DNA from 3 places in the Hydrogenophaga sedimenti genome. Region 3 is predicted to be linked to each of the others. Evidence: predicted binding sites of a transcription regulator. Region 3 holds the regulator's gene; each other region holds the start of a gene.
The links. The regulator FNR, encoded in region 3, switches genes on or off when oxygen is low (the NO sensors DNR and NnrR bind a similar motif). The targets are predictions, from matches to a motif close to TTGATNNNNATCAA.
Positions count from the first base shown of each region.

Region 1 (4,238 bases), on a different contig from region 3:
GGCAGCACGCTCATGATCAAGGTCATGGGCCGCTACCCGGTCATCGTCACCTTCGGCGCGGCGCTGATCGGCTGGGTGGGCGGTGAAACCATGGTGTCCGACAAGATGGTCGAACCGATGGTGCCTCACCATTCGGTGGCGTTCTATGCGGCAGCGGCGGCCGGCGCGGTGCTGGTCGTGGCCATGGGCAAGTTCCTCCAGGGCCGCAAGGCCGTGTCTGCCGCCTGACCATCCGCGGCCGGCAAGGGCCGCAGGTCATAAGATCGGCGCCCCATGACCGGCATCCACATCACCGACATCGAAGCCGCGATCAACCACTGGCGCGAGCGGGTGCCGTCGGTGGACGGCGTGGCGCTGGCGCCCGAGGTCCATGCGCTGGCGCAGGTGTATGCATTGCTGGTTTTCCACGGGCAGACCGAGGCCGACGAGGCGTCGCTGCCGGCCGCAGCGCGGCGCGCCTGGCTGGCCTGGTTCGAGACCACCCCGGACACGCCCTGCATCGCGATCTGCTCCACCAGCCAGGGTGACGAGGTGTGCAAGGGCTGCGGCCGCAGCTTCCACGAGGTGCAGCACTGGACGGGCATGAGTCCCGCCGAAAAACGCAGGGTCTGGCGCCGCATCACCCTCGCCGGTGATGCCTGGCGCTTCAACCGCTACGCCGAGCGCGCGGTCGAATAGCGACCCGCAGAGGTGCGGGCTCCGGATTCAGCGCCGGGCCGCCCCAAGCTGAATCAGCCCCCTCGGGGGGCAGCGACCATGCTCAGCGGTGGAGCGTGGGGGCCCCAGCTCTCTCAGGCAGGGATCGTGTAGTTGGCCTGCGTGACGTTGTCGATGCCGCAGGTCAGGTCCCCGATCCAGCCGATGAACTCCTTGACGGCGTCGCCAGCCAGCGGCGCGCCGTGCTGCGGCACGATCATCTTGATCGGCAGATCCCGCACCATGTTCGCCCACAGGCGCAGCACCTTCTGCGACACCATGTAGCGCCGGTGGAAGGCCTCCATGCGGTGCAGGTGCGGCGCCAGGCTGGTGATCGGCTTGGCCGCGTCGCCCGAGGTGCCCAGCGACACGCCGAGGTCGCCGGAGAACAGGATCCTGCTCACCGGGTCCCAGAACTGGAAGTTGCCTTCGGCGTGCATGAAGTGCGCCGGCAGCGCCACGAGCTCGCTGCGGCCGAGCTTGATCCGCATGCCGGGGTCGGGGATGCCGACGATGCGCCCGGCCGTCTTGCCGGGCTTGCAGAAGTGCGGCGCGAAACGCTCCCACAGCTTGGAGATGTACAGCGTGGCCTGGGTGCTGGTCATCCAGCGGTCCAGCGAGGCAATGATGTCCGGATCGGCGTGCGACGCCAGGATCTCGGTGAGCTTGTTGGGCGGGAAGTAGCGGCCGATGGTCAGCAGCAGTTCGTTGAACGCCATGTTGCCGCCCGGATCGATCACCGCACCCTGATCGCCATCGATCACCAGGAACTGGTTGGCCTGCACGGCTTCGCCGCCCTCGTCGCTGAGGTGCGCGAACATCAGGCACACATGCCCTTGGTGGTTGTACAGCTCGATGGCCATGGTTTTGTGTTCTCCAACGAAAAGCGGGCCAAAGGCCCGCCAAAGAAAGGATCGCCTCTTGCGGGCGGTCTCAGGGGCGCCACTGTAGAGGCGAAGTCTCTGTCTCGATTTGAGGCAGATCAAGCCACGCAAGCACTATGCCCAATTCCCCGGCGCCTGCATCGCGGGAAAACCAGTCCTTCCCCCCATTTGTGGATGGTGGACCCCGCGCCACACACCGAAGTGGTGCGCACCGGCCCTGCCCCGCAGGGCATCGGGCGGTGGCTCAGGCGCGGCGGGCGAGTTCGGCGGCCTTGCCGACGTAGCTGCCCGGCGTCATCGCCAGCAACCGGTCCTTCTCGGCCTGGGGAATCTCCAGGCTGCGGATCAGGGTGTGCAGGGCTTCGGCCGTCACGGTCTTGCCGCGCGTGACTTCCTTGAGCTTCTCGTAGGCGCCCTGCACGCCAAAGCGGCGCATCACGGTCTGGATCGGCTCGGCCAGCACTTCCCACGAGGCGTTCAGGTCGTCGGCCAGCGCTTCCTGGTTGAGTTCGAGCTTGTTCAGGCCGGTCATCAGCGAGCTGTAGGCCAGCACGGCGTAGCCCATGGCCACGCCCATGTTGCGCAGCACGGTCGAGTCCGTCAGGTCGCGCTGCCAGCGGCTGACCGGCAGCTTCTCGGACAGGTGCTTGAGCAGTGCGTTGGCCAGGCCCAGGTTGCCTTCGGCGTTCTCGAAGTCGATCGGGTTGACCTTGTGCGGCATGGTCGAAGAGCCGATTTCGCCGGCCTTGAGCCGCTGCTTGAAGTAACCCAGGCTCACATAGCCCCAGATGTCGCGCGAGAGGTCGACCAGGATGGTGTTGGTGCGCGCGATGGCGTCGAACAGCTCGGCCATGTAGTCGTGCGGCTCGATCTGGATCGAGTACGGCTGGAAGGTCAGGCCCAGGCCCAGCGGCTCGGCGGTCTCGATGACCTTCTTGCTGAAGGCTTCCCAGTCGAAGTCGGGCCAGGCGGACAGGTGGGCGTTGTAGTTGCCGACCGCGCCGTTCATCTTGCCCATGAGCTTCACGGCCGCGATGCGTTCGCGCGCGCCGGACAGGCGCACCACCACATTGGCCAGTTCCTTGCCGACCGTGGTCGGGCTGGCGGTCTGGCCGTGGGTGCGACTGAGCATGGGCACGTCGGCGAACTGGTGCGCCATCTCGCGCAGCCGCACGATCACCTGGTCCAGCGCGGGCAGCAGCACGGCGTCGCGCCCGCCCTTGAGCTGCAGGGCGTGGCTGGTGTTGTTGATGTCTTCGCTGGTGCAGGCGAAGTGCACGAATTCGGCGGCCTTTTCCAGCTCGGGGCGGGCGTCGAACCTGGACTTGATCCAGTACTCGACGGCCTTGACGTCGTGGTTGGTGGTCTTCTCGATGTCCTTGATCGCGACCGCGTCGGCCTCGGAAAAGTTCTTCACCAGGTCCATCAGGTAGGTGCGTGCGCCGGGCGAGAGCGGCGGGAATTCGTCGAAACCGGCGTCGGACAGGGCGATGAACCAGGCGATCTCGACCTGCACGCGGCGGTGCATGTAGCCCTGTTCGCTCATGAAGGGCCGCAGTGGCGCCAGCTTGCCGGCGTAGCGGCCGTCCAGCGGAGAAAGGGCGGAAACGGGCGTGAGGGTGCCCGCGGCGGAGGGGGTGGCAGTGGTGGTCGATCGCATCCCTCGGATTGTAGAAGGCGGGGGTGGCGCCGGGATGACCGCTGGCCGTTCAGCACGGGAGGGCATCTGGCTCGCTAAAATGGCCGGCCCAGGGACTCCCACGCTTTTTCATTCATGAAACTCATCGGCGCCACCACCAGCCCTTACGTCCGCAAGGTCCGCGTCGTCATGGCCGAGAAAAAGCTCGACTACCAGTTCGTGCCGGAAGACGTCTGGTCGGCCGACACGACGATCGCCACCTCCAACCCGCTGGGCAAGGTGCCCTGCCTGATCATGGAGGGCGGCGAAGCGGTGTTCGATTCGCGCGTGATCGTCGAATACCTCGACACGCTCTCGCCCGTGGGCAAGCTGATTCCGCCGTCCGGCCGCGAGCGCGCCGAGGTCAAGACCTGGGAAGCGCTGGCCGACGGCGTGATGGACGCCGCCATCCTGGCGCGCCTGGAAGCGACCTGGCCCGGCCGCACCGAAGAGCAGCGCAGCCAGGCCTGGATCGACCGCCAGCTCGGCAAGGTCGACGCCGCGCTGGTGGCGATGGCCCGTGGCCTGGCCGACAAGCCCTTCTGCTCGGGCATCCACCTGAGTCTGTCCGACGTCGCGGTCGGTTGCGCGCTGGGGTACCTGAGCTTCCGCTTCCCGCAGCTGGAGTGGCGCACCACGCACCCCAACCTGGCCCGCCTGGCCGACAAGCTGGCGCTGCGCCAGAGCTTCGCCGACAGCCGTCCGGGCTGATCCGCGCGCCCTCCGGGCGTTTTCCCCTCAAGTTGTCGCCAACACTGCCGATGCAAGGATCGGGGCGGTGTGTTCTGTCGCTGCCCGTGCGCAAAGCCGACACCATGAACACCGCCACCACCGTCCGTCCCCTGCCATTGCCCATGCCCTTCGGGCCCGACGAAGGCTTCACCCAGCAGCGTTTCTACGCGGGCGACGTGCTCTACACCGAGGGCATGCCGGGGCACCACCTGTATGTGATCAAGGACGGGTCGGTGGACATCTACATG
Region 1 covers NZ_JBPZHA010000001.1:269,965-274,202, forward strand. Annotated here, with positions in the region: gene ACS5NL_RS01320 (TerC family protein) at 1-228, shown strand, start outside; gene ACS5NL_RS01325 (DUF3717 domain-containing protein) at 274-678, shown strand; gene ACS5NL_RS01330 (oxygen-binding di-iron domain-containing protein) at 792-1,559, opposite strand; gene purB (adenylosuccinate lyase) at 1,825-3,240, opposite strand; gene ACS5NL_RS01340 (glutathione S-transferase N-terminal domain-containing protein) at 3,355-3,969, shown strand; gene ACS5NL_RS01345 (cyclic nucleotide-binding domain-containing protein) at 4,074-4,238, shown strand, end outside.
Region 1: the regulator FNR is predicted to act here: its motif matches at 1,669-1,682, upstream of ACS5NL_RS01330 (oxygen-binding di-iron domain-containing protein).

Region 2 (4,238 bases), on a different contig from region 3:
TCCACGACGACGATGGCGCTCTGCTTGTTCTTGGCGCTCCACACCGAGAACCAGACCTCGTCACCGGCCTTGTTGAACTCGGGCTGCACCACGCGCTTGGCACCGTCGTCCTTGAGGTCGGCCCACTCGGCGATCGGCAACACGGTGTAGCCCTTGTCCAGGTGCTTGATGTCGTACACAGCCACTGATTGAGAGAGCTTGGGATCGGGGTTCAGCGGCGTGTCCGAGTACAGGTGCGTGGACTTCGGGTGGCTCTTGATGAAGAGCGCGCCACCGCCCTGGCCCTTGAGGGTCTGCACGACCTTCCAGGCTTCCTTCGGATGGCCCTTGGGATCGGTACCGATCAGGGAAATCGTCTCGTCGCCCAAGTGGCCGGTGGACCACACGGGACCGAACTGCGGGTGCACGAAGTTGGCGCCACGGCCCGGGTGCGGGATCTTGCCCACGTCGATCAGCTTGGCCAGCTTGCCTTCCTTAAGGTCCACCGCAGCGATCTTGTTGCTGTTGTTGGCGGCCACCATGAAGTAGCGGTGCGAAGAATCCAGACCGCCGTCGTGCAGGAAGCGCGCGGTGCCGATCTCGGTGATCTTCAGCGCGTCGATGTTCGAGTAGTCGACCAGCAGGGTCTTGCCGGTTTCCTTCACGTTCACCACGAACTCGGGCTTGAAGTGGTTGGCCACGATCGAGGCCACGCGCGGCTCGGGGTGGTATTCCTGCTTGTCCACGGTCACGCCGCGGGTGGCGACGATCTTCAGCGGCTCCAGCGTGTCGCCGTTCATGATCACGAACTGGGGCGGCCAGTAGGTGCCGGCGATCGCGTACTTGTCTTCAAAGCCCTTGAACTTGCTGGTTTCCACCGAGCGGGCTTCCAGACCGGTGCGGATCTCGGCCACGTTGTCGGGCTTTTCCATCCACAGGTCGATCATGTTGACCTTGGCGTCGCGGCCGATCACGAACAGGTAGCGGCCCGAGGCCGAGGTGCGCGAGATGTGCACCGCGTAGCCGGTCTTGACGATGTTGATGATCTGCTTGGTGTCGCCGTCGATCAGCGCCACTTCGCCGGTGTCGCGCAGCGTGGTCGAGAAGATGTTGGCGATGTTGTAGTTGTTCATCTTCTTCGTCGGACGCTTCTCCGGCGGAACGATGACCTTCCACGTCTTCTTCATGTCGTCCAGGCTGTACTCCGGCGGCGTGGGCGCGTCGTGCTGGATGTAGCGGGCCATCAGGTCCACTTCCTTCTCGTTGAGCTCACCGCTGGTCTGCCAGTTGGGCATGCCGGCCGGCGAGCCGTAGGCGATGAACACCTTGAGGTAGTCCGTGCCCTTGCCCACGGTGATGTCCGGGGTCAGCGGCTTGCCGGTGGCGCCCTTGCGCAGCACGCCGTGGCAGCCGGCGCAGCGCTCGAAATAGATCTTGCGGGCGGTGTCGAACTCGGCCTGGGTCATCGGCGGCGCCTTGGGATTGGTCGCCTGGTACATCGGCTCGGTGGCCAGGGGCGATCCGCCGGCCTGGTAGTTGGCCTCGGCCGGGCTGACCTTCTTGTCGGCCGCCGTCTGCGCAAAAGCGCCGGCGCCAACCAGGGCCGCCATCGCCAGCATCGTCAGGCGAATCGTGGTGCGGGATTTCATGGTGTTCTCTCTCCGTCGTGGATCAGCGTTTGAAGTGGCCGTCCCTGGGAGGACCGGTGGCCCGTCCGCCCGGCGGCTGTCCATGGCCGGTGCGCACGGGAACCATGGTCGGCGCGCCCGCGCGGCTTGTCCTTGAACTGGTTCAAGGACGGCCGTTCGTGGCTTCCCAACAATGGGCACCAACACCACAGGCGGCCAGGGACCACTGCCAGGCCGCCACCCCACGACGGAGCGATTCATGAACCTGGTCAACCTGCTCACCCCCGTTCGGCCGGCCACCGGCGACAGCGCCCCGGTCTCCCCCGGCACCGTGACCCTGGTCGGCGCCGGCCCGGGCGATTCCGAGCTGCTGACTGTCAAGGCGGTGAAGGCGCTGCAGGCGGCCCGGCTGGTGCTCTACGACCACCTGGTCAGCCCGGCGGTGCTGGAGTACCTGAGCCCGGACGCCGAGCGCATCTACGTCGGCAAGGAATCCTCGCGCCACACCCTGCCGCAGGAATCGATCATCGAACTCATGGTGCAGCTGGCCCGCAGCGGCCGCCCGCTGCTGCGGCTCAAGGGCGGCGACGGCTACATCTTCGGCCGCGGCGGCGAAGAGGCACAGGCGCTGGCCGCGCAGGGCATTCCGTTCACCGTGGTGCCAGGCCTGACGGCCGCCCAGGGCGCGGCCGCCTCGGTCGGCATTCCGCTGACCCACCGCGACCACGCCTGCTCGCTGGTGCTGGCCACCGGCCACCTGCGCGACGGCCAGGGCCTGGACATGGACTGGGCCATGCTCGCCCGCCCGCGCCAGACCGTGGTGCTCTACATGGGCGTGAACAACCTGCCCGAGATCTGCCGCCAGCTGCTGGCCCACGGCCTGTCGCCGCAGACGCCGGCCGCGCTGGTCGAGAAAGCCACCCTGCCCGGCGAACGCTGCATCACCGGCACCGTGGCCGAGCTGCCGGCGCTGGCGCTGCGCCACCAGGTGCGGCCCCCGGCGCTGATCATGATCGGCGGCGTGGTGTCGGTGCGCGCGCAGCTGGTGCCGGCCCTCCCCGCGGTCGTGGCCGAAGCGCCCGCGGCCTTCCATGCCGCGGCCTGATATCAGAAAGATGCCCCACCCCGGGGGCAGACGGCGCCCGGTTTGCTACGCTGGCAGGCTCCCCCCAAGCCCGTCCACGCCATGCCGACCACCACCCTGACCCTGATCTCTTCGATGGCCACCAAGGCCCTGCTGGCCGACCTGGTGGCCGGGTACACGCGACAGCACCCGGAGGTCGCGGTGACCGTGACCTCGGTCGGCGGCGTCGACGCCGCCAAGCGCGTGCAGGCCGGCGAAGCCTTCGACATCGTGGCGCTGGCCTCGGACGCGATCGGGAAGCTGGCCGCCAGCGGCCATGTGCAGGAAGCCACCCGGGTCGACATGGTGCGCTCTGCCGTCGCCGTCGCCATTCCGGCCGGCGCACCGCGCCCCGACATCTCGACCGAAGCCGCCCTCCAGGCGGCCGTGCTGGCCGCGCCGACCCTGGGCTATTCGACCGGACCCAGCGGCGTGCAACTGGCGAAGCTCTTCGAGCGCTGGGGCATTGCCGAACAGATCGCCCCGCGCATCGTCACCCCGCCGCCGGGCGTGTCGGTCGGTTCGCTGGTCGCCAAGGGCGAGGTTGCGCTGGGTTTCCAGCAGCTGAGCGAGATGATGGGCGTGGCGGGCATTGAGGTGATCGGCGGCCTGCCCGAGGCGGTGCAGATCGTCACCACCTTCTCGGCCGCGCGCGCCGCAGTCAGTGCGCAGCCCGAGGCCGTGCAGGACTTCCTGGCGTTCCTTGCCAGCCCCGACACCGCCGACCTCAAGCGCCACCACGGCATGGAAGGTGTCTGAGCCCCCACGCTCCGCCGCTGCGCGGGTCGCTGCCCCCCCGAGGGGGCTGATCCGGCTTGGGGCGGCCCGGCGCCGGCTCTCTGTGCCCCCACGCCCCGCCGCTGCGCTCAGGGCGTCGCGGCGACCCGCTGCTTGATGGCCCAGTAGGCCAGGCCCATGGCCGTGTCGGCCGCCGCGCTGCCCACCGACTCGGGCACCTTGGGGTACGCGCCGCCGTAGTTGACGATCACCACCGCGTCTTCTGGCTTCCAGAGGCCCTCGGCCGCGATCGCGTTGTAGGTTTCCTGGAACGCGGTGAGCCAGCCCGAGGACATGCTGTTGTTGCTGGTGAACCAGATGAAGGGCCGGCCGCGCACGTGGGTCTCGCGGATCGCGCGGCGGAACATGTCGCCGAACGGGCCTCCGGCACACAGGTTCACCGGACACTCGACAAAGGTGCCCTTGCTGCTGCGGAATGCCAGGATCGCGCTGGGGTTCGCGTAGAGGTACTTGCTGTTGCCAGCATCAAAGTTGTATGGCTGCCAGCCGGTGTAGACACCCCGGTAGCGCTGGGTCACCGGCGCGGTGGGGTCGGTGTAGATGGCGGTCGCATCGGCCAGGTTGCGCCCGTTCCAGTTGCCGGGGTTGTCGGTGTAGAAAGCGATGCCCTCCGGTTGCAGCAGGATGTCCGAATACAGGCGCTGGACGTTGGTGAACGCCTCCAGCGGCCACCAGGCGCTGCCGGGTGAGGGCACTGGGAACTCGGTGAT
Region 2 covers NZ_JBPZHA010000002.1:73,908-78,145, reverse strand. Annotated here, with positions in the region: gene ACS5NL_RS03020 (cytochrome D1 domain-containing protein) at 1-1,628, opposite strand, end outside; gene cobA (uroporphyrinogen-III C-methyltransferase) at 1,867-2,712, shown strand; gene ACS5NL_RS03010 (substrate-binding domain-containing protein) at 2,794-3,489, shown strand; gene ACS5NL_RS03005 (hypothetical protein) at 3,597-4,238, opposite strand, start outside.
Region 2: the regulator FNR is predicted to act here: its motif matches at 1,761-1,774, upstream of cobA (uroporphyrinogen-III C-methyltransferase).

Region 3 (4,238 bases):
TTTGCATGCGGGAACTCTAGCAGGCGCGCACCCGCCGCGCCTGTCGAACCGGTGCCGCTCAGATGATCTTGGAGAACCTGGCGCGGTCCTGATCCACCTGGAGATTCTTGTCGAACACCATGGCGATGGCACGCACCAGATACCAGCCAGCCGCCGTCACTTCGACACCCGACTCGTCGATCCGAACCAGCCCTTGCTTCGCATAGTCCTGGAGGACCTCGAGCTCCCTGGCAAAGTAGGTTTTGCAGTCGATCAGATGACCCAGATTGATGGATTCGAACTGCAATTGGCCCTGGCACATCAGCGACATGATGACCGAGCGGCGCAACAGGTCGTCCCGTGTCAGCGCCAGGCCGCGCACGATCGGCAGGCGCCCCTGGTCGAGTGCGTCGTAATACTCTTCGATCGTCTTCGCGTTCTGGCTGTAAGTGGCCCCGATGCGGCCAATCGCGGAAACACCCAGAGCAATGAGGTCGCAGTCCGGCTGTGTGCTGTACCCCTGGAAATTCCGGTGCAGACGTCCCTGGCGCTTGGCCACGGCCAGCGCGTCGGTCGGCAGGGCAAAGTGGTCCATGCCCACATACACATAGCCCGCCTCGCTCATCGCATCCAGCGAAGCCGACAGCATCGACAACTTGTCGCCGCCACTGGGCAACTCCGCCGCCACGATGCGCCGTTGCGGCTTGAAGCGTGTCGGCAGGTGGGCATAGGCGTAAAGCGCGATGCGGTCCGGCCGCAACTGGTTGACCTGTGCCAGCGTACGGGCGAAGGACTCGGGCGTCTGCAGCGGCAGGCCGTAGATCAGATCGACGTTGACCGATTCGAAGCCGATCTTGCGAGCGGTTTCGACCAGTTCGAACACCTGCTCCACCGGCTGAACGCGGTGCACGGCCTTCTGGACCGCCGGATCAAAATCCTGCACGCCGAAACTCAGCCGGTTGAAGCCCAGCCGGGCCAAGGTCTGCAGACGCTGTCCCGTCACCGTGCGCGGATCCACCTCGATCGAATATTCCCCGCCCGGCACCAAGGTGAAGTTGCGCCGGATCATGGCCAGCAGGTCTTCGAGCTCCGTGTCGGAAAGGAAGGTGGGCGTGCCGCCGCCCAGGTGCAGCTGGGAGACGCTGTGTCCCTTGCCGAAGTGCTGCACCTGCAGTTCGACTTCCCGCGACAGATACCGCAGGTATTCGGCCGCGCGCTCGTGGTGTTTCGTGATGACCTTGTTGCAGGCGCAGTAGTAGCACACCGATTCACAGAAAGGGATGTGCACATACAGCGACAGCGGCAATGCCAGAGAGCCGGCCCGGCGCTGCTCCAGTGCCTGGATGTAATCGGCTTCCGTAAAGGCTTCGACAAAGCGGTCCGCCGTCGGGTACGACGTGTAGCGGGGGCCGGGGATGTCAAATCGCTTGAGCAATTCGTCGGAAATGGCGTGACTCACAAACAATTCTCCAGTGCAGGCGACGAATGTGCCCCAAGGCTCCGGCGAGGCCCTTGATCTTGATCAAGGGGTCCTCAGCCTCTCGGGTTTTCCCCCTGCCGCCCTTGCTGCTTCCCGCCACGCCTTGATGCTGGCACCAGCCATGGGTTAAGCTTCGCCCCAATTCCGGAAGAATTATGGATATTCAAAGCATCAAAGTGGCTTGTTCGAGCTGCAACCTGCGGGAGTTGTGCTTGCCCATGGGGCTCAACCCCGAAGAGATGAACAAGCTCGACAACGTGATCTCGACCCGCCGGCGCATCAAGCGCGGGTCGGCACTGTTCAACACGGGGGACAAGTTCACCTCGCTGTACGCGGTGCGCTCTGGATTCTTCAAGACCAGCGTCACCACCGCGGATGGCAGAGACCAGGTCACCGGGTTCCAGATGACGGGCGAGATCATTGGCATGGATGGCATCGTCAGCGACCGCCATTCCTGCGACGCCATCGCCCTGGAAGATGCCGAGGTCTGTGTCATGCCGTTCGACCAGGTGGAAGAACTCTCGCGTGAGTTCACCACCTTGCAGCACCATGTGCACAAGATCATGAGCCGGGAAATCGTGCGAGACCACAGCGTGATGCTGCTGCTGGGCAGCATGCGTGCGGAAGAGCGTCTGGCGGCGTTTCTGCTGAATCTGGTGCAGCGCCTGCATGCACGTGGTTTTTCCCAGTCCGAACTCATCCTGCGGATGACGCGCGAAGAGATCGGCAGTTACCTGGGCATGAAGCTGGAAACGGTCAGCCGGACCTTCTCCAAGTTTGTCGACGAGGGCATCATCGAAGTCAAGCAGCGCTACGTGCACATCAAGAACACCGACGCACTCAAGCTGATCGTGAATCCGCAGACCTGCCGCTGAGCAGCAGCACTGCACCTCATGAAGAAAGCCCCGCTGATGCGGGGCTTTTTGTTGTTCAGACCAGAAGTCTTCTCAACAGCACTGCCCGTTTCTGGCGCAGTCCTCGGGACGTTGCGACTCTGGAACCGGGCAACGATTGACCTCGAAAGGGGACATGGCCAACAGCGTGGTCAGCGCACTGGAGGCCATGGTGACGCCCCAGAAGACAAAAAAGGCAAGTGTGTAGATCGCCTGCCGCGAAAGCCCCAACGGGTTTCCAAACCAGTGAAGGTCACCAGGATCGACCATCGCAAACACGATCATCTCCAGCACAGCAGCGACCAGAAAGGCTGGCCACGCGATCCACATCCACCGTTGAGTCTTCATGAACTGTCTCCTTGTTCGTCTGAGGCCTCAACGGGTGGGTGAGGCGCTTATTTGGTCGGGTCGGTGGTTCCAGCCACCGGCGAGGCCGCGTGGTTGCGTGCCTGGCCGGCCGGCTGCAGGGTGATCAATGCGTCCACCCTCGCCTGCCCTTGCAGCCGCTGGGCCGCCGCAAGATCACGTTCGTAGTCCGCCTTGTTGAGCACAGGGTCAGGATGGCTGGCAGCGATCACGAATGTCACCACGCTGGCCACCACCACCGCCAGAGGGCCGCCGACCACCATCCACATGTGGGGCACTTTCCACCAGGGGGTGCGGTTTGGGGAGGCAGGGGCAGCAGGTTGGGCAGACATGACGGTTTGCATGGGAATGTGCTTTCAGTTTAGCGCGGAACGATGAAAACGGCCTTTTCCACCACCTGCGCCACCTCCGGTCCCTGGGACCGGATGGTGAAACGAATCGGATGGGAGCCCGCTGGCGCCACATTGGGCGGAGTCTGGACCCGGACGGCGACAGAGCGAACCTCCGTCGGCAGGACCTCCGCGGAGCTCTCCGAAGCGATCACGACGCCCTCAAGGCCATCCACGCTGATCGAATAGTGTTGCGTCGACTCGGTCGCGTTCATGATCTGGAGCCGGAAGACGTTTTCAATGCGCCCCTGCTCCACCATGCGGGCCAGCGCGCCACGGTCCCGGATCACATCGACTTTGAGCGGGGTGCGCAAGAACAGACTGACGAACACGGCCAGTGTGATGGCCCCCAGGATGGCGGAGTACACCAGTACACGGGGCCGGAAAGCATGGCGGATCATCTGGTCACGCGTCCAGCCCTGGGCCACCCCGTTCTGGGTCGAGTATTTCACCAGCCCCCGTGGGTAGCCCACCTTGTCCATCACCTCGTCGCACACATCGATGCAGGCACCGCAGCCGATGCATTCGTACTGAAGCCCTTTGCGGATGTCGATGCCCGTGGGACACACCTGGACGCACAGGGTGCAATCGACACAGGCCCCCAGTCCAAGGGCTTTGGGATCGGCCTTCTTCGACCGCGGCCCGCGGGGCTCACCCCGCGCCTGGTCGTAGGTCACGATCATCGTGTCCTTGTCAAACATCGCGCTCTGGAAGCGCGCGTAGGGACACATGTACTTGCACACCTGCTCGCGCAGGAAGCCGGCGTTGCCATAGGTGGCAAAGCTGTAGAAGAAGATCCAGAACGTCTGCCAGGGCCCCAGCGATGCCGACAAGGTCAATGCGGCCACTTCACGGATGGGGGCGAAATAGCCGACAAAGGTGAAGCCGGTCCACAGCGAAAAAAGAACCCAGAGCGTGTGCTTGAGCCACTTCTTGCCGAACTTGTGCGCGTTGAGCGCTGCCTCGTCGAGGCGGATGCGGGCCGACCGGTCGCCTTCCACCTTCTTCTCGATCCAGAGAAAGATCTCGGTGTAGACCGTCTGGGGACAGGCATAGCCGCACCACAGTCGTCCGGCGATGGCAGTAAACAGAAAAAGGGCCAGCGCCGAGATGACCAGCAGGCCCGTCAGA
Region 3 covers NZ_JBPZHA010000007.1:204,733-208,970, forward strand. Annotated here, with positions in the region: gene ACS5NL_RS13625 (sulfite exporter TauE/SafE family protein) at 1-7, opposite strand, end outside; gene hemN (oxygen-independent coproporphyrinogen III oxidase) at 59-1,438, opposite strand; gene fnr (fumarate/nitrate reduction transcriptional regulator Fnr) at 1,615-2,334, shown strand; gene ACS5NL_RS13640 (hypothetical protein) at 2,407-2,700, opposite strand; gene ACS5NL_RS13645 (hypothetical protein) at 2,748-2,987, opposite strand; gene ccoG (cytochrome c oxidase accessory protein CcoG) at 3,080-4,238, opposite strand, start outside.